DNA from 2 places in the Nitratireductor sp. StC3 genome. Region 2 is predicted to be linked to the other one. Evidence: riboswitches for the same ligand, from Rfam matches in the RefSeq annotation. Region 2 holds a riboswitch; the other holds the start of a gene.
The links. Region 2 has a riboswitch for cobalamin ahead of C7T96_RS17020 (CbtB domain-containing protein). Riboswitches for the same ligand answer to the same signal wherever they lie in the genome.
Positions count from the first base shown of each region.

Region 1: linked by a shared signal. The riboswitch ahead of C7T96_RS19510 (TonB-dependent receptor) and the one ahead of C7T96_RS17020 (CbtB domain-containing protein) in region 2 are both predicted to bind cobalamin.

Region 1 is NZ_PYBP01000011.1:45,055-55,082, forward strand. Features, by position in the region: gene C7T96_RS19495 (ABC transporter ATP-binding protein) at 1-359, opposite strand, end outside; gene C7T96_RS19500 (iron ABC transporter permease) at 356-1,357, opposite strand; gene C7T96_RS19505 (ABC transporter substrate-binding protein) at 1,350-2,219, opposite strand; gene C7T96_RS19510 (TonB-dependent receptor) at 2,225-4,165, opposite strand; cobalamin riboswitch at 4,359-4,562, opposite strand; gene C7T96_RS19515 (amidase family protein) at 4,634-6,028, opposite strand; gene C7T96_RS19520 (helix-turn-helix domain-containing protein) at 6,080-6,985, opposite strand; gene C7T96_RS19525 (YtoQ family protein) at 7,185-7,628, shown strand; gene C7T96_RS19530 (LuxR C-terminal-related transcriptional regulator) at 7,730-8,482, opposite strand; gene C7T96_RS19535 (acyl-CoA dehydrogenase family protein) at 8,782-9,981, shown strand.
Region 2 is NZ_PYBP01000008.1:172,286-182,313, reverse strand. Features, by position in the region: gene cobN (cobaltochelatase subunit CobN) at 1-3,213, opposite strand, end outside; gene cobW (cobalamin biosynthesis protein CobW) at 3,233-4,270, opposite strand; gene C7T96_RS17030 (DUF1636 domain-containing protein) at 4,267-4,635, opposite strand; cobalamin riboswitch at 4,760-4,961, opposite strand; gene C7T96_RS17025 (LysE family transporter) at 5,067-5,660, shown strand; cobalamin riboswitch at 5,757-5,949, shown strand; gene C7T96_RS17020 (CbtB domain-containing protein) at 5,985-6,164, shown strand; gene C7T96_RS17015 (CbtA family protein) at 6,178-6,894, shown strand; gene cobU (bifunctional adenosylcobinamide kinase/adenosylcobinamide-phosphate guanylyltransferase) at 6,887-7,402, shown strand; gene cobO (cob(I)yrinic acid a,c-diamide adenosyltransferase) at 7,403-8,017, shown strand; gene C7T96_RS17000 (cobyric acid synthase) at 8,052-9,512, shown strand; gene cbiB (adenosylcobinamide-phosphate synthase CbiB) at 9,496-10,028, opposite strand, start outside.

The DNA of each region.
Region 1 (10,028 bases), on a different contig from region 2:
TCGACCGCCGCGCGATCCTGCACCCCCGGAGCGGTCAACGGGCCGCGATGCGGGGCGCGGCCGAGCCCGACCAGCATCTCGACCGAGACCGGCCAGGCGATCTCGCGCTCCTGCGGCAGGTAGGCGATGCGCAGGGCGCGCTCCCGCGCCGACAGCCGCGCCGCCGGCATGCCGCCGATCTCCGCCGTGCCGCGTGCCGCGACCAATCCCAGCGCCGCGCGCAGCAGGGTCGACTTGCCGGCACCGTTCGGCCCGATCAGTCCGACGAATTCGCCTTCGCCGACGCGCAGCGACACGTCGTCGAGAACCTCGCGGCCGCCAAGCGCGACACCGATCCCGGACAGGGCAAGCAGGCTCATGTCAGCCTCCCGCGGCTGCGCCAGATCAGCCAGAGGAAGAACGGCGCGCCGACGATCGCCGTCAGAACGCCGAGCTTCAGGTCGCGGCCGGGCGCGATCAGCCGCACCAGGATGTCGGCCGCCAGCAAGACGCAGGCGCCGCCGAGTGCCGATGCCGGCAAAAGCCTTGACGGGCGCGCGCCGACCAAGGGCCTGAGCAGATGCGGCACGACCAGGCCGACAAAGCCGATCGCGCCGGCCACCGCCGTCGCCGCGCCGACGCAGGCCGCGGTGCCGAAAACGGCGAGGAACCGCACCCGGCGCATGTCGACGCCGAGGCTCGTGGCGGCGTCGCCGCCCAGCGTCAGCGTATCGAGCGGGCGGGCGAGCATGGCCAGCATCGCCCAGCCGAGGAGGATGAACGGGCCGGCCAGCCAGACATGGTCCATGGAGCGGTCGGTGAGCGAGCCCAGCATCCAGAACAGGATTTCGAGCGCGGCGAACGGGTTGGGCGACAGGTTGAGCGCCAGCGAGGTCATCGCCCCGGCGAAGCTCGACACCGCGACGCCGGCCAGAATGACGGTCAGCGTGCCGCCATGCATGCCGGCCAATGCCTGGACGACGAGCACACCGACAACCGCGGCCGCCAGCGCCGACAGCGGCAGGGCGAGCGGAAAGGCGGCCGACAGGCCGGTATAGATCGCCAGCACGGCGCCGAGCGAGGCCGAGGCGCTGACCCCGATCAACCCCGGCTCTGCCAGCGGATTGCGCAGATAACCCTGCAGCGCGGCGCCCGAAAGGCCGAGCGTGGCGCCGATCATCAGGCCAAGCAGCGCGCGCGGCAGGCGTATTTCGCGCATGATCAGAACGATCGCGCCGCCATCGCCGGAGACGAGCGCGGCAAGCGAATCGGCAAAACCGATCGCCGCGGGCCCGACCGTCAGCGACAGGACGAACAACACCGTTGTCGCGCCGCCGAGCAGTGCCAGCAACAGGCGGTAGCGTGCCACCTCACTCATTCCGGGCCGCCCGCTGCCGGTCGTCCATGGCCTGTTTGAGGATGCGAGCGGCAATCAGCGTGAAAGGGGCGCCGCACAGCCAGTATTTGTCCGGGATTTCGACCTCCGCGACCTGGTGCGCAAAGGCGCGGAAGGCCGGATGACGAAAATTTTCCTGGGCGAGCGCGGGACTGTCGAAGCGCCGTGCGCCGGTCACGACCAGGTCGGGATCGGCGGCGATCAGGCTTTCCAGCGGCAGCCGACCGGCTCCGAAGATGCCCAGCGAAGCGGCGATGTTGTCGAGCCCGGTTTCGGCGATGACGGCGTCGGCGAGCGAGCCCGGCCCGACCGTATAGCTGTTGGAGGAATAGACGGCCACCGAGCCCTGAGCCGGCGATGCGGCCAGCGCGACAAGCCCGGCGTTAAGATCGGCAAGCAGCATGGCCGCCCGCTCCTGCCGGTTGAGGATCGCGCCCATGCGGGCAATGTTTTGCCGGACGTCGTCGAAACCGGTTTCCGGCGCGAACTCCTCGACGCGGAAGCCGAGCCGGCGCAGCAACGCCACCGTTGTGCGCGTCGTGTAGGTGCCGGCAATTACCAGATCCGGCCGCATCAGGAAGATTTCCTCCGCCAAGCCGTGATTGGCGACATAGGCGCGAGCGCGTGCGGCAAGCACCGATGCGCCCGGATCGGCGGCCAGATACGAGACCGAATGGAGCTGGTCCTTGTCCGCGATCAGCATGGCGAGCTGGTCGGTGCACAGATTCATCGACACGACGCGGGCAGGTGCGGTTTCGGCGCGCGCCAGCGCCGGCGCGCAGACCGCCAGGGCGGCGGCGCACGCCGCCCCGAGCCATCGGCGAAGGACGCGTCGTTGCGTCATCGCGATCAGAAACTGCCCTTGAGGCCGAAAAAGGCGACCAGGCCCTGGGTGTTGTAGCCGAGCACGTCCTCGTACTCCTCGTCGAACAGGTTTTCGATGCGGGCGAACCCCTCGACTGTCTCGTTGAAGCGGAAGCTGCCGCCGACATTGACCACCGTATAGGGCTTCAGCCTCACACGGGAGGATGGAAAGGTCGAGAAGTCGAGATCGAGCATTTCGCCGTTGAAGACGACTTCGCCGAAGACGCGGGCACGGTTGTCGTAGAAATTATAGGCCGTGTTCAGCGATCCCGAATGCTTCGGCCGGCGCACTTCCACCAGGCGCGGCCCGCCGGCCACCGTCTGCTCGGTGGCGTCGGTATAGGTATAGGTCGCCGTGGCCGTGAACCCGTTGAACAGATCGACCGTCGCGGCGACCTCGACGCCCTGGCGCTCGCTGCGGCCGCCGAGATTGACCGGCGTCGGCAAAGGCCCGGCATAGGAGGTGGCGATCTCGTTGGTGAGATCCTGGTTGAAATAGGTCAGGTCGACGACCAGCATGCCGCCGAAAAAGCCCTGCTCGACGCCGACATCCCAGCCGAAACTCTCTTCAGGCAACAGGCCCGGATTGCCGACGAACTGGGTCGGCAGATACCCGAACTGCTCGAAGAAGGTCGGGTTGGTGACCCCGGTGCCCAGCGAGGCGTGCAGGCGGGTGTCGGTGCCGGGAATGCGCCAGGCAGCGCTGAGGCTGTAGGTGGTGACGTCGCTGAAGGCGTCGTTGTCGTCGCGCCGCAGCGCGGCGTTCAGGGAGACCTGATCGAGGAACTCGCCGCGATATTCGCCCACGAAGGAATTGGTGTTGCGGGCAAGCTTGTTCGTCAGGTGCGACGGCAGGAAGGTTTCCCGCTCCCACTCATATCCGCCGGTGAGACGGTGGCGGGCCTCCAGCAGGCTCGGCGTGTCGAATTCCCACGTCGCCTGGTAAAGACCGTTATAGCGAGCACCGGAATTGGACGAAGTCAGCGCCCCGCCGGCAAAGTTTTCGCGGAACGTATCGCTGCCGGTAAAGCGCAGCCGCTGGGTCAGCGCGCCGTCGAAGGCGACATGGGTCGCGCCGAGCGAGCCGAACAGTTCGCGGCTCGCGACCTGGTCGTCCGTGTCGAGCACCTGGCCGTAGGTCGGGCTGCCCCAGCCATAATCCTGCGCGTCGAGGTCGCTCTTGCGGTCCACGTAACGCAGCGTGCCGTCGACGCTGAGCGCGGGCGTCAGGTCGACCGTGAAACGACCGTTCATCGTGGCGTTGCGGTCGCCGTCGCGTTCGGTCCCGTAGTCGGAGACGTTGAAACCGCCTGTGTTGCGCAACAGGCCCGACAGCGCCACGTCGTAGTTCTCGCCGCCGCCGCGCATCGACAGGCCGCCGAGCCAGGTGCCGTCTGTGCCGGCCTCGGAGCGGATCGAGGTCGAAAATCCGTTGCGCTCGCCGCGCTTGGTGATGATGTTGATCACGCCGGCGGTGGCGTTGGAGCCCCAAAACGCGCTTTGCGGGCCGCGCAGCACCTCGATGCGCTCGATGTCGTCGACCAGAAGGCTGCCGAAATCGAACTCGCCCGAGGAGGTCTCGTTCATTTCGATGCCGTCGATCATCACCAGCACGTGGTTGCCTTCCGCGCCGCGCATGCGCAGCTGCGTCAGGCCGCCATAGGCGCCGGTGCGCGACACGGCCACGCCCGGCACCATGCGCAGGGCGTCGGCGACATAGCGCACCCGGTTCTGCTGCAAGGTCTCGCCCGGGATCACCGTGTGCGCGCGGCCGGACTTTTCAGCCTCCACCGGCGTGCGCCCCTCGCTGATCAACAACCGGTCGAGCTTGGTGATTTCGGTATCGGCGTCGCCCGTGTCCTCGGCCTGCGCGGTCGTCACACCGGCAAGCGCCAACGCGCCCGCTAGGATATGTTTTCTGTGCATAGCTGCCCCTCTTGCGGCTGGTCGCGCAACCCGACAGGGCGTTGCGCGGCATGACAAAACCGCAGGCGGAGATCGGTCAGGGGCAGATTGGCAGACATAGACGTTCTCACCCCTCGGCCGTTCCCGGCTGCGGCAACACTTCATCGAATGTCACCGCAACGGACGGCCGCGCCTGAACACACCCCGTGTCCTGGCATGGGTGACCGGTCCTGGCAGGTCTCCTGACTTCCGTCTCGTCGCCCGGCTCCGCCTTCCCGGCCGCGAACGGCCAGTGGCATCATGGAAGCGGGCTCAACGGTTACAGTTGCGGGGGCAGCCACGGATTTGGCCGGCATGCGACCTCACCGTGTTCCCTTTTCATCCACCCGAGGGCGGAACCAGATCCGAGCGCGACCCTAGAGATATCAGCAAAAGCTTGTCAAGCGCATACGCGGAGAACTCCGGCGTGGTCCATCGGAAAGTTCTCGCTCATCGTTCCGTGCCCGAATAGGCCGGGAGGCGCGTCTCGATCGTGGCGCAGAGATCGAGCAGCACCCGCTCCCTGCCCGGCTTGCCGACAACCTGGACGCCGAGCGGAATTCCGTTCGCATCGCGCCCGATCGGCAGGGTGACCACCGGCCATCCCAGCAAGGTAACCGGGACGGTGAAACGGGTCAGCGCGTCGAAATAGAAGAGCGGACCGGCGGCGGTGTCGAAGCGCTGTGCGTAGTCGCGCACCCCGGCCCTGTCCGAGCTCGGGGCGAGGTGCCGGAACGCGCACAAGCCGGTGACCGGCAAAGCCAGCGCGTCGAGGCCGTCAAAACGCGCGGCGGCCTCGCGCCGCGCTGCGGCCATGCGCGCCAGATTGTCGGCATGGCGCGCACCGTCCCTGCGATATCCGGCATGAACGTGGGCGAGGAAACCTGGCGAGCGCCGCGCCGGGCTCCGGTCACGCCGTAGCAGCCAGCGAATCGGCGCTGGGATCAGCGCACCGGTCTCGTAGCCCATGATCTCGCCGAAAAGCCTGTAGCTCTCGGGTTTAAACAGGAGACGCATCGGGTCGGTCTCGACGGCGATGCCCGTGGCGGCGAGCCGGGTGGAAAACCCGTCCCAGACCGCGCGGGCCGCTGCCTCCATCGGCGCGGGCCCATCCGGCGTCCACAGGCCGATCCGGTACGATCCCGACGTTTCTTTTCCGGCTTCGGCTCCGGCAAGACAGTCCCAGAGAAAGGCGAGATCGTCGACCCGCCGCGCGATCGGCCCTATCCGCGCGAAGTGTTGCAGGCGCTGCCCGCCGGGCAACATGCCGTCAGCAGGCCAGGCGTCCTCCGTCGGGGTAAGCGAGGTCACGCCGCACCATGCCGCCGGCAGGCGCAGCGAGCCGGCAAGATCGGCGCCGATATCGAGAAGGCTCATGCCGCTCGCCACCGCCGCCGCGCCGCCGCCCGAGCTGCCGCCGGCGGTGAAGCGGGGATCGTGCGGGTTGTTGGTGCGGCCGCGCCGTCGGTTGAACGTCTGGAAGTCGAGCGCGTTGGGCGGCAACGCGGTCTTGCCGGTCACCTCCGCGCCCAGCTCGACCAGCCTGGCCACGATCGTCGCGCTCGCCCGGTCCGCGCGCCGGCTGGGACGCTCGAGCCCGAATGTCCGCGGCCACCCCCCGGCCGCGATCTGGTCCTTGACCGTGACGGGCAGGCCGTTCAGCGGCCCTTTCGCCGTGCGGGGCGACTGTTCGCGACGGGCCTCGAACGCGTTGACGACCGGTTCGACGTCTTCGCGTCGGGCGCGCAAGGCGCCATAGAGGGCTTCGCGCGTCGCTTCGTTTGCGAGCCCGGCGACGGTCTCGCGCAAAGGACGGGTCAGGATTTCGGGTATGTCGATGGTCATGGTCTTCCCCAACGCTGCGTTCGCCCCGTTGGATAAGTCCCGCCGACCGGCCTAGGCTTTCCCGATCGTGCTTTTGTGGACCGGAAGGTGGATAAGCGCACTCAGCGCTGCGCCCGGCGCCTCGATCCGCGACGTCAGATAGGTTTCCACCATCCATCCGGGCCGCAGCCTCAGGTTCAACCGGCCCAGGCCGACGCGCGCGGCGCGATGCCATGTCAGGTGCAGCGTGTTCAGCGGGCCGCGATGGGGAAAGATTGCGTAGAGCCCGGCCTCTATCCGCGTCCGCCCCTCCGCCCAGGCCAGGCCGCGCTCGGTGTCGAAAAGCGCACCGAAATGGGCGACGGCGCTCTGATCCTCGAAAGCGGCGGGACCCTGGGCATAACCGGCGGCGAAAGCCGCCTCGTCCTTGCCCAAGACGCGCGCCAGATCGTCGAACGCGGCTTGTGTCGAAGCCAGGTCGGGGAAGTAGCGCCCGTCGATCATGCCGGTCGCCCGCCGCCAGCACAGCCATTGCCCCGGCAGTTCCATCAGATCGCAGGCCAAGGCAAACGATTGGGCCTCGACAGGTCTCAGGAAAGGCCGCGGCGGCGCGCCGCACAGGGCCGGATCGAGCCCATCCCGGCGAAAGGCATCGGGCGTGATGCCGAAATGCGCCTTGAAGGCACGCGTCAGCGCCGCGTGGGTCTCGAACCCGCAATCGAGTGCGATGTCGAGAATGCGCGCGTCGGTTTGCGAAAGCGCGATCGCCGCGCGTTCGAGCCGCCTGCTTCGGAGATAGCCGGCAACCGTTTCGCCCGTGGCCGCCGCGAAGCGGCGCTGGAAATGATGCTCGGCCATGCCGCTATCCCGGGCAAGGTCGGCGATCCGGTGGCGGGCGCTCAGATCGCGCTCGATGACAGCGCAGGCGCGGGCGATTTTGGTGGCGTTGCGTGCGGCAGTGTCGGATGGGGCTGACATTGCCCGTCATTACGGAAAAATCGTCGGTGATCAAAGCCCGCAGCTTTCCGCGCCGGGCCCGGCGTCGGCATGTGTGACAGCCGTTCGCCGAACGCAGCGGGAAAATTTTCGAGACCGCATGCTGCCGAACATGGTCGGTTCGTGGTAGCCGTTCGCCACACGCGCGCATCATCCAGCGAAACCGAACGGGAGTTTCCCCATGCAGCTCAATGTCTATCTGTCCGGTGAAATCCATACCGACTGGCGCGAGACGATCGTGTCGGCCTGCGAAGGGCTCGACATCGACTGGTACGGCCCCGTGACCGACCACAGCGCCTCCGACGATTGCGGCGTGGAGATCTTCGGCGCCGAAAGCGACAAGTTCTGGCACGACCGCAAGGGGGCGCTGCTCAACGCCGTGCGCATCCGCACCGGCATCGAGCGCGCCGACGTGCTGGTGGTGTGTTTCGGCGAAAAATACCGGCAATGGAACGCGGCCTTCGACGCCGGCTATGCGGCAGCGCTCGGCAAACCGTTCATCGTGCTGCACCCGCCCGAATTCGACCACGCGCTGAAGGAGGTCGACGCCGCCGCCAACGCGGTCGCGCGGACCCCCGACGAAGTGGCGCGCGCGCTGCGCTACCTGATCACCGGCGCCCTATAAGGCGTTTGCAGGCGAAGTGGCCGCCGGCCCGCCGTTTCAACTGCGTCGAACAATAGGGTAGAACCGGCACGCGCGGGCGGGACGGCAAACGGCACGACGCCTCAGGCGGACGCGGCGCGGCCGGCCTGAGCCGAAAGCCGCGCAGCCAGTTCGGTCCGGTTGCGGACGCCGAAACGGTGGCGGAGATTGGCCACGTGCTCCTTCACCGTGTTTTCGGAGATCGCCATGGCGCGCGCGATCTCCTTGTTGCTGCGTCCCAGGCGCACCAGGCGCGCCACCTCGGCCGAACGGGGCGGCAGGGCGGCTTCGGCACAGCCGCCCGACGGCGCGTGCGCGACGAACCCGCTTTCGGCGATCCGGTCCAGCGCCATCGAACTCGCGCGGCAGATGATGTCCATGCGCGCGCGAACGAGTTCGTCGGAGCGGCCGCCGTGACCGAGACCGGCCGTATAGAGGATCCCCGCCAGCGCGCCGTCGAGACATAGCGGGCCGCAGAGATTGCCGTCGTAACCCCAGCGCCGAAGCAGCCTGAACATCTCGCTGTGGCGCCAGTCGCGGTCGCCGTAGATCGACATGCCGGTGGTCGCCACGGGCCGTTGATGCAGGCTCTCGATCAGCGGATCGTTGGCGCCCAGCCGGTCGGTATAATCGTCGAGCATGCCCGGATCGACTTGGTGGCTGTATTTCAGCACCGGCATCGAGCCGTCGAGCAGGTAGAACCCGAGCGTCGGCGTGCCGACGAGCCGGCTGACGGCGCGCTGGCAGGCAAGCCCGAGTTCGCTCATGGAGCCGCTGCAGGCGATCGAGGCCACGCAGTCGGCCAGCACCGCCTCCGTTACGCGCGGAGCATGCATTCCTCCCGTCCTCCCGACATCGACCTCCCCTCCGATCCGATCCGATCGCCCGAACCGCCTCTCCTGCGGCCGGTCGCGCGCAGGCTTCGACCAGTCGAACACGGGATCATATCGCGTCGCGGCGCCGGCACCTACCCCCCCGGGCGCGGGGGTTGTCGCCTTGAGCAGGCCGCCAGCATGGTTGCCACATCGGGCGCCGAGCCGACCGCGTCTAGAGCGATCCGCCGGACCATCCCGACGCCAATCGCGCGGCGACGATCGGGTCTCCGCGTTACGCAGTCCACAGGGAGCGCAGATCGATGAACGTCCACCCCAAGCAACGTGAATATCTCGAACGCGTCGACGAGATCCTGCCGCTCGTGGAGGAACGCGCCGGCGCGGCCGAGGCGCAGGGACACCTGACCGACGACGTCGTGGCCGCGATGCGCAGCTCCGGGCTCTACACGATGATGTATCCCGCCGCCGTCGGCGGCGGCGACGCGACGCTGGTCGAGATGATGCGCGTCGTCGAACGCCTGTCCCACGCCCACGCCTCGGTCGGCTGGTGCACGATGGTCAACAACATGGAAGGCATGATGATGGCGGCCTTCATCGCCGACGAAGGCATCGCCACCGTGTTCGCCAACGGGCCGGACATCACGATCGCCGGCAACGGCGTGCCGCGCGGTTTCGCGCGGCCGGTGGACGGCGGATACATGATCCGCGGCCGCTGGGCCTATGGCAGCGGCATCCATCACGCCGAATGGATCCACACGGGCTGCTTCATCACCGACCAGGAGGGCAACATGGTGATGGGCGAGGATGGCCCGAAGATCATCATCACCCACCATCCCCGCGACACGATCAAGCTGCTCGGCAATTGGGACGTGCTCGGCCTGCGCGCCACCGGCAGCTACGACTACACCTTGCCGGACGGACAGGAGGAGCTGTTCGTGCCCGCCACCATGACCTACCGTTTCGACGACACGGTACCGCTGCGCGGCGGCCCGCAATGCGGTCTGGGCCTGGCCGGGCTCAGCGCCTTCGGCCATACGAGCTGGGCGCTCGGCGTCGGCCGGCGCGTCCTCGACGAACTGGCCAAGGTGATCGTCGAGCGCACCGATCCGTTCGGCAAATCGGCCGACAGCCCGAGCTTCCGGTTCCAATTCGCGCAGGCAGAGGCGCGCTACCGCGCCGCACGCGCGCTGGCCTACGAGACATGGCTCGCCATCGACGCGCGCGCCATGAAAGGCGAAGCCCAGCCGCTGGAAGCGGTGACGATGGCCAAATTGTGCCTGCGCCACCTGCACGACGTGATCTCCGACGTCGCCACTTTCGCCCACCGCGCCGCGCGCGGCGCCTCCCTGCACGCCACCCCGATGCAGCGCGTCTATCGCGACATCCACGCCGGCACCCAACATATTCTGATGGCCGACCAGATCGTCGAGGAATGCGGGCGCGCCTTGCTCGGCTTAACCGGCGAGAACGCCGAGTGGACCGTCTTCGGCATCAAGGGATGACGCCCGACCTCGATCGCCCGCCGCATGGCCGAGAGACGTTTGCCGGG
Region 2 (10,028 bases):
GTTTTCCCTGAGCAGGAACGCGCGCACCTGTTCGTCGCCGAGATAGGCCTCGTGCACGGCCTCGATCAGGCTGCCCGGTATCGCCGCCGTGGTCTCGGCAAAACCGACCAGACGATCGACCGTCTCGGCGAATTCGGCCGCTCCGCGCGGGCCATGGCGCATCTGGCCGGCAATGAAGCGCGGATTGACCGCGCGTGCGCGCACCACGCGCGTCACCGCCTCCGCCACCGAACGGGCGCGCGGCCTAGCCGGATCGGTGGTGTCGAGCGCGATCAGGTCGGCCTTGTTGCCGAGCGCGGCCGCGGCGGCGGCGAAACCGCCGATGAAGGCGACGTCGGCCGAGCCCTCGAGAATGTCGCGCCCCGGATCGTCGCCGGTATGGATCAGCAGTGCGGCGTCGGCCACGCGTTCGGCGAAGGCGCCGGGCACCGCCACCGCCTCGCCGTCGGCGCCGCCGAACGCGTGCGAGGTCGCCTCCAGAAACGCCTTGCCGATCTCGGCACGCTCGGCCCATGCGCCGCCGGCAAGCAGGCCTTCGATGCCCGCGCCATAGGCGCCGGGCGAGGAGCCGAAAATCCGCTGCGGCCGTGCGCCGCCATTGCGGCTAGCCTCGGCGAGCGGATTGTCGCCGGCCGCCTCCTCGCGCGCGGCCACCGCGACGACGGCGGCGTCGAGCAGCGCGATCTGGGTCGCGAACATGTCGCGGAACAGGCCGGAAATACGGAAGGTGACGTCGACGCGTGGCCGCCCCAGGCGCGCCGGCGGCAAGACCTCGATGCCGGTCACGCGGCCCGTGGCGGCGTCCCACTGCGGCCGGCAACCCATCAGCGCCAGCCCCTGCGCGATCTCCTCGCCGCCGGTGCGCAGGCTGGCGCTGCCCCACAGATCGATCACCAGCGAGCGCGGCCAGTCGCCGTGATCCTGCAAGTAGCGCCGCAGCACTTCCTCGCTGGCCAGCCGCCCGAGTTCAAAGGCGGTCGGCGTCGGCATGGTGCGCGGATCGGCGGTGTAGAGATTGCGGCCGGTCGGCAGCACGTCGGTGCGGCCCCGCGCCGGCGCGCCGGCAGGGCCGGCCGCGACATGGAGCCCGTCGAGGGCTGCGATCAGCGCGTCGCGTTCGGCGCCGGCGCTGCTTTGCCGGATCGGTTCGTCGTCGAGTGCGGCCGCGCGGCCATAGATGTGCAGCCCGTCCTTGACGGCGAAATCCTTCAGGTCGCACAGCCAGGCGTCGATCTTCATCAGCGCGGCGTCGGGATCGTCGCCCTCCGCAACGCCGGCTTCCGGGGCAAGACCGTTGCGTGCCGCCATCTCCACGATCAGCCCGGCCAGACGGTCGCGCCGGCGCCGGTCGAGCCCGTCGGCCTGGGCGTATTCGTCGACGAGGCGCTCCAGTTCCTGCTGCTCGGGCGACAGGCCGGCACCGGTTAAAGGCGGTGGCAGGTGGCCGATGGTGACGGCCGCGATGCGGCGCTTGGCCTGGGCTGCCTCGCCCGGATTGGAGACGATGAAGGGATAGATCACCGGCAGGCCGCCGGTCACGATTTCGGGAAAGCAGGCGTTTGACAGCGCCACTGTCTTGCCCGGCAGCCATTCGAGCGTGCCGTGCGCGCCGACGTGGACAAGCGCGTGGCACCCGTGCCGCTCCCGCAGCCACAGCCCGAAGGCGAGCAGGTCGTGGCGCGGCGGCAGGGCCGGGTCGTGATAGTCGGCGCGGCGGTCCTCGGCGCGTCCGCGATCGGGGGCGAGCGCCACCGTGACATTGCCGAACGTCGCGGCGCGAAAGCCGAAATCCTCCGATCCGTCGGCGGGCGAGGGCCCCCACGCCGCCTCCACGGCCACACGCGCGGCCTCGGGCAGGGTTTCGAAATGGCGCGCATAGGTCTTGGCCGACACGGCCTTTTCGCCACGTTCGATCAGCCGCAGCAGCTCGCGCGACGTTTCCGGAATGTTCTTAACGTCATAGCCGGCCGCCTTAAGGTCGGCGAGCATGGCCAGGACACTGCCCGGCACGTCGAGCCCGACGGCGTAGCCGGTGCGCCCGGCCGCGCCCGGATAATCGGGGATCAGGATGGCGATGCGGCGTTTTGCGCGCGGCGTCGCCTGAAGCGCCAGAAAGGCGGCGATCCGGTCGGCGAGACCGTCCACACGGTCGGGCTCGGGCCGGTTGACCTGGCCGCGATAGGCGAGCGCGTCGCCGCTATCGACAGCGTCCTTGAAGGAGATCGCCCCGGCGAGGATGCGCCCGTCGAGTTCGGGCAGGACGACATGTATGGCAAGGTCGGCAGGCGCCAGACCGCGCGCGCCGCTCTGCCAGGCTTCGCGCCGCGTCGTGGCGATCACCGCCTGGAACACCGGCACGCCGAGCGCGTCGAACAGCGTTTCGGCGCCGGGTTCCGCACCGCTGGCAAAGGCCGTCGTGGTGACGATGGCGCGCGCCGCCTGCTGCCGCGCCGTATCGGTCAGGAAGGCGCGGACCGCCGGATCCTTCAGGCTGGAGACGAACAGCGGCAGGGCAAACATCCCGCGCGCGGCCATCGCCTCGAAAAGCCGGTCGATCGGCGCGACGTCCTCGGCAAGCAGCATCGAACGGTAAAACAGCAGCGGCACTGTCGCCGCGCCGTCCGGCCGCGCGGCCAGCGCGGTCGCGGCGTCGACCGCGCCGAGGCCGGGACAATAAAACCCGGCCTTGGGCAGCGGTGTCGCCGGTTCGACCTCGATGTCGTGACCGGCGTGCATCGCCATCCGGCGCAGCAGCGCGCGCATGTTCGCCGTCCCGCCCTCGCGGAAATAGGCGAGCAGGCCGGCCTGCTCCTCGGCAGCGATCGTCGACAACGCGGCGAGCCGCTCGTCGGTCTCGCGGCACTCGCCCGGCAACAGTGCCAGCGCGATGCCCCTTTTACGCGCGATCTCGGCCAACCGGTCGCAGCCGTAGCGCCACCAGTCATAGCCGCCCAGAAGCCGCACCAGGATCACTTTCGCCCGGGCGGCGACGCTGTCGAGCCACAGATCGACCGACATCGGGTGGCGCAACTCGCGCAGGCTGGCGAGCCTCAGCGACGGCACCGCCTCGCCTTCGGCCCGCCAGGCGGCGGCCAGCGCCGAAAGATCGCTGTCGGTGAACGACAACGCCACCATGTCGGCCGGCGCCTGGCGCAAGTCGACCGGCTCGATCAGATCGTCGAGCGTCGCGGAACTGGTGGCGAGGATGTGCATCGCGCTGCGGTTCGTCCTCCTATGCCGCCAGGGTCTTTTCGATCGCCTCGCGATCCAGGCCCTTGAGCCCGATCACCACCAGGCGCGTGCCCTTGGCTTCGTCCGGGCCCCAGGCGCGGTCGTAATAATGCGACACGCGCGGTCCCACCGCTTGCACCAGCAGGCGCATCGGCTTGCCCTCGACATGTGCAAAACCCTTGAGCCTCAGCACGCCGGCATTTTCCGCCGCCGTCGTCACCCGGCGCGCCAGCGCGTCGGGATCGGAAATCGCGGGCAGCTCGATCACATGCGTGTCGAAATCGTCGTGCTCGTGGTCGAGCATGCCGTCATGATGCGTGCGCCGGTTTTCGATATCGTCCTCGACCGCCAGCCCCAGCCCGAGCAGCACGGAGGCATCGACCTTGCCGTTGGCGGCCGGCACGATTTTAACCGCGCGCGCAAGGTGGCGCTCCACCGCCGCGCGGGCGCGGCCGGCCTGATTTTCGTCAAGCAGGTCGTTTTTTGACAAAATCACCAGGTCGGCGCAGGCAACCTGATCCTCGAACACTTCCTCGACCGGATCGTCGTGGTCGAGCGTTTCGTCGGCCGCGCGCTGGGCGGCGAGCGCATCCATGTCCGCGGCGACCCGGCCGTCGGCGAGCGCCGGCCCGTCGACCACCGCCACCACGCCGTCGACGGTCACCCGCCCCTTGATCGCCGGCCACTGGAACGCCTGCACCAGCGGTTTGGGCAAGGCCAGGCCGGAGGTCTCGATCAGGATGTGGTCGACTTTCGGCTCGCGCGCCAGGATCTGATCGAGCGCCGGCACGAAATCGTCGGCGACCGTGCAGCAGATGCAGCCATTGGCCAGTTCGAGCACGTTTTCTTGCGGGCAGTTCTCGATGCCGCAGCCTTTCAGGATTTCGCCGTCGATGCCGACATCGCCGAACTCGTTGACGATGATGGCGATACGCCGGCCATTGGCGTTCTCGATCAGGTTGCGGATCAGCGTCGTCTTGCCGGCCCCGAGGAAACCGGTGACGACGGTGCAGGGGACGCGGTCGGCGGAAGCAGTCATGATGAAACCTTTTGGGTTGCGGCAGGGGCGATGGCGGTTGCGGGCGGCAATCTGGAGACGACCCCGCGCTTGAGACATTCGGGCCGTCCGCGCCAGGGCATGAGCCCGTTCTCGGAGGTCTGGAAGAGCTTGGCTCCGGCCACCAGGTCGGCCCCGTTTTCGACCGCGAGGTCGCCGAACACGTAGCTCCAGGCCCCCTCGCGCAACAGCGCCGCGCTCAGCCGGCGCTTGCAATTGCCCAGGCATTCGATCTCCACGATCCGGATGCTGGTATCGTCGCTGGCCGCGCGTGCGGCCTCGGCGAGAAAATGTCCCGGACGCGGCCGGTCGTCGGCGCCGTCCGCGCCGCGGCATGAACTGCACACAAGGATTGTCGCTGTGGCGGGCGTCGGCGCGTCTGCCGTTGCGGCCGGGTCCGTGGCGGACGAATCAGTCCTGTCGTCGAAAGTCAATCGTCGAACTCCTTGCCCGGGTCACCCGCCGGACGGTTAGGATTGCTGTTGCGACGGCAGGTCTCCTGGCTTGCGGGTCGCCGCACCGCGCCGCCTTCCCGGACAAATCCAGTGGCAATCGACGCGAAGCTCGCCGCTCACAGTTGCGGGGACAGCCGCGGAGTTGAAGCCGGTCGCTTCGCACCGCGTTCCCTCTTAGCCCTTCCGCGTGGAAGGGAACCGTCAGGCCGGCATTTAGGCCGCGAGCGCCGGGACTGTCAATCCAAGCTGCGCCAGGCGGCTTGCCGCCGCGTCTCGACTGTAGGAACCTGTCATTTCCGGCTGGATCGCAACGGACGCACACCATGGAAGACCTGATCGGGTTCCTCGTCGCCGGCTTCGTGCTGACCGGCAGTCCGGGTCCCAACACGCTGAGCCTCGCCGCGACAGGCGCCGCGTTCGGTGCCCGGCGCGGCCTCGGCTACATGACGGGACTTCTCCTCGGTATGGTGCTGGTCATGGGGCTGACGGCGAGCGGGGTGATCGCAATCGTCCTGGCCGTGCCCGCGCTCGGGCCCGTGGTGACGGCCGCTGCGGCGGCCTATTTCCTCTATCTCGCCTGGCGTATCGCCAACGCGCCGCCGCTGTCGGAGGCGCGGCAGACAAAACCGGCGCCTTCCGCCGGCGACGGGATCGTGCTTTCCCTGCTCAACCCGAAGGCCTACGCGGCGATGGCGGCGATGTTTACCGGCTTCGTATTGTTTGCCGGTTCCTCCACCGTCGACGCGTTCATCAAGGCCGGATTGCTGCTTGTCATCCTCACCCTGGTCAATACGGTCTGGCTCGCCGGCGGTGCCCTTCTGACCCGAGTTCTGCGCGAGCCGCGGCTCAACCGCATTGTCAACGTCGCCTTCGCCGCGCTGCTGATCCTGTCGGTGGTGCTCGCGCTCAGCATCTGAGCGCGAGCACCACCGACGGCCGGTCCCGGGCCGTGATGTCGGCATCGGGACAGCGGAGCGGGTGAATTGAGGTTTGCGCCCGTTTCGATTTGCGTTATGTTTCCGATCGTCGATGGTTCCCGAGGGAAGAAGGGAATGCGGTGCGGGCCTCGTGCCCAAATCCGCGGCTGCCCCCGCAACTGTAGGCGGCAAGCTCCACCCCACAGGCCACTGAAGCGCTGCTTCGGGAAGGCGGGCAGGGAGCGTCGAGCCGCAAGCCAGGAAACCTGCCGTCGTCGCGAACGCAATGCCAAGGCCCTCGGGTGGAGGGCGAAAGGACAGGACATGAATTCGAACACCACGACCTTGGGCGCACCCGTCTCGACCCGATCCCGGGCCATGCCGTTAGCGATGGCCGCGCTACTCGGGCTTTTTGTCGTCGCGGTTTCGGGCTTCGCCCCGATGGAGGCGGTCCACAATGCCGCCCACGACTATCGCCACTCCATGGCATTTCCCTGCCACTAACGGATTGTTCGACATGTCTGATCTTCGCAACGTCGTGTTCGTCGCGGCGCTCGCCGGACTTTTGGCCGGGCTCGTGCTGACGGCCATGCAGATCTACGCGACCGTGCCGCTGATCCTCCAGGCCGAGACCTTCGAGGGCGCTGGCGGCGACCATCATGGCGAGGCCGCCGTCTCCGAGGCGGAGGATGGCGTGGAAGCCTGGGCGCCGGCCGACGGAATGGAACGAAACCTCTATACGGCACTCGCCGCCATCGTTACCGGTGTCGGATTCGGGCTTTTGCTGGTCGCGGCGTCGGAACTCGCCGGTGGCATCGCCGGCTGGCGTCAGGGTCTCGTCTGGGGTTTTGCCGGTTTCGCCGTTTTCACCCTGGCGCCCGGCCTTGGCCTGCCGCCCGAATTGCCGGCCATGCCGGCTGCCGATCTTGTTGCCCGGCAGATATGGTGGATCGCCACCGTGGCCGCGACCGCGGCCGGCCTGGCGCTGATCGCGTTTCGCGCCTCGGCCGTGTGGGCGGTGGTCGGGGTGGCGCTGATCGTCGCGCCGCATCTGATCGGCGCGCCACAGCCGGTCAGCCACGAATCGCCGGTTCCGGCCGATCTGCATCACCGCTTCGTCGTTGTCGTCACCGTCACCAACCTCGTCTTCTGGCTGGTGCTGGGCGCGGCCGTCGGTGCGCTGCGGCCGCGCTTTTTCGGCCAGGCCGACAATTCGCGGACAAGCTTTGCCTGACAAAGGACGGCTGATCCTGGTGCTTGGTGGTGCGCGCTCGGGCAAGAGCGCGCACGCCGAAACGCTGATCGAGGCGCAGCCGGCGCCTTGGACCTATCTGGCGACCGCGCAGGCCTTCGATGCCGAAATGAGTGAGCGCATCGCCACACATCGGGCCCGGCGCGACCGGCGTTGGTCGACGCACGATGCGCCGCTCGATCTTGTCGGGGCTTTGGCCACGCCGGAGGCCGAAGGGCCGGTTCTGGTCGACTGCCTGACCTTGTGGTTGTCGAACCAGATGCTGGCCGGCCGGGACGTGGAGACCGAGACCGCCGGTCTGGTCGCCGCGCTTGCCGCCCCGCGCGGGTTTTGGGTCGCGGTCGCCAACGAGGTCGGCCTCGGCATCGTGCCGGACAACGCGCTCGCCCGCCGTTTTCGCGACGCGGCCGGGCGCCTCAACCAGGCGGTCGCGGCCGTGGCCGACGAGGTCGTTTTCATGGTCGCCGGACTGCCGATGCGGGTGAAATAGATGAAACAAGTCAGCGAAACCGAGGCCGCGCGCCATCGCGCAAAGATGGAGAAGCGCAAGGCCGTTCAGGACGCCGAAGTGGCGTCGAAAAAGATCGAAAAGGGCCTGCTGATCGTCAATACCGGCCCGGGCAAGGGCAAGTCGACGGCGGCCTTCGGGCTCGCGCTGCGCATGCTCGGCCACGGCCGCAAGGTCGGCGTCGTCCAGTTCGTCAAGGGCGCATGGCACACCGGCGAGAAGGACGCGCTTTTGACCTTCGGCGACAAGGTGGAATGGTATGCGATGGGCGAGGGCTTCACCTGGGAGACCCAGGACCTGAAGCGCGACGTGGCCGCTGCCGAGGCCGCCTGGACCAAAGCCGAGGCATTGATGGCCGATCCCGAAATCGGCCTCGTCATTCTCGACGAGCTCAACATTGCCCTGCGCTACGACTATCTCGACGTGGAAAAGATTGTCGAGGCGCTCAAGGCCCGGCGCGACGATCTGCATGTCGTCGTCACCGGTCGCAACGCCAAGCCCGCCTTGGCGGAGGCCGCGGACCTCGTCACCGAGATGGGGCAGGTCAAGCATCATTTCGCCGCCGGCGTGAAGGCGCAAAAGGGTATCGAGTTCTAGCAATGTCTGTTTGTCGGGCCCGCGAGACGCCGCCATGACGGCCCGTGCGCTGATGTTCCAGGGCACCGGCTCCGATGTCGGCAAGACGCTGGTCGTGGCCGGCCTGGCGCGCGCCCTGACCAAGCGCGGCCTGCGCGTACGTCCGTTCAAGCCGCAGAACATGTCGAACAACGCCGCCGTCACCGCCGACGGCGGCGAGATCGGCCGCGCCCAGGCCTTGCAGGCCCGCGCTGCCGGCGTGACGCCCAGTGTACACATGAACCCGGTTCTGTTGAAGCCGCAGGGCGAGACGGGCGCGCAGATCGTCGTCCAGGGGCGGGTCCGGGGCACCGCGCGCGCGGCCGACTATCAGGGCGTCAAGCCCAGTCTGCTGCCGGCCGTGCTCGACAGTTTCGCGCGTCTGAAGGAAGAGGCCGATATCGTGCTGGTCGAAGGCGCCGGCAGTGCCTCCGAAACCAATCTGCGTGCCAACGACATCGCCAATTTCGGCTTCGCGCGCGCCGCCGACGTGCCGGTGGTGGTGATCGGCGATATCGACCGGGGCGGCGTCATCGCCAGTCTGGTCGGCACCAAAGCGGTGATCGATCCGGCCGACGCCGCGCTCGTCGTCGGGTTTCTCGTCAACCGTTTTCGCGGCGATCCGGCCTTGTTCGTCGACGGCATCAACGAGATTGCGCGGCGTACCGGCTGGGCCTCCTTCGGGCTTTTGTTGCATTTTGCCGACGCCAACCGCCTGCCGGCGGAGGACGCGCTGGCGCTGACCGGCAAGGATCGCCGCGGCCGCGCCGGGGGGCGGGTGAAGGTCGCGGTGCCGATCCTGCCGCATATCTCCAATTTCGACGATCTCGACCCGCTCGAGGCCGAACCCGACGTGGCGTTGACACGGTTGTGGCCAGGCATGCCGGTTCCCGGCGATACCGACTTGGTGCTGCTGGTCGGTTCCAAGTCAACGATCGCGGATCTGGCCGCCCTGCGCGCGGCCGGCTTCGATGTCGATATCGCGGCCCACCGCCGCCGCGGCGGCTTCGTGCTCGGCCTGTGCGGCGGCTACCAGATGCTCGGCCGCACCATCGACGATCCGGACGGCGTCGAAGGGCAGGCAGGACGGGTGAAAGGCCTCGGTTTGCTCGAGGTCGACACCCGCCTGACAGGCGAAAAGGCTTTGGTCGAGGTGCGTGGCGACACGGCCGACGGCGTGCCTTTCCACGGTTATGAGATGCATATCGGCGTCACCGCAGGACCCGATGCCGCACGGCCGTTCGCCGCCATCGCCGGTCGGGCCGACGGCGCGACCGCACCCGACGGTCGCGTCGCGGGAACCTATGTACACGGCCTGTTCGCCGACGATCGCCAGCGCGCCGCCTGGCTGGAGCGTCTCGGCGGCGGCGCATCCGGGCTCGATTACGAGGGCGGCGTCGAAGCCGCGCTCGACGGTCTGGCCGACCACATGGAGGCCCATCTCGACATTGACGGGCTGATCAAAAATGCGCGCTGACCAAGGCGGCGAGCGCGCCGGTCAACAGGATCAACAGCCCGTCCGCCCACCGGTAAAGGGTAAGCGCACGGCGAATATCTGTCGCGTCGGCGCTCCGACGGCCGCCTTGGCCCATCACCGCGTCGTCCACCACATGTCCGCCATAGGAGCGCGGGCCGGCGAGCGCCAGGCCGAGCGCGCCGGCCATCGCCGCCTCCGGCCAGCCGGCATTGGGCGAGCGGTGGTTTTTCGCGTCGCGCCGGACCGCCCGCCAGGCGTTGCGTCCGGACATGGATGGCAGAAGGGCCGCGGCCGCCACCAGCGCCAGTGCCGTCAGCCGCGAGGCCGGCAGGTTGATCAGATCGTCGAAGCGGGCGGCGGCGCGACCGAAGTCCTCGTGGCGCGGTGTGCGGTGACCGATCATCGAATCGGCCGTGTTGACCGCCTTGTAGACCGCGATGCCCGGCAAGCCGGCGAGCGCGAGCCAGACGAGCGGCGCGGTGACGCCGTCGGAGAAGTTTTCCGCCAGACTCTCGA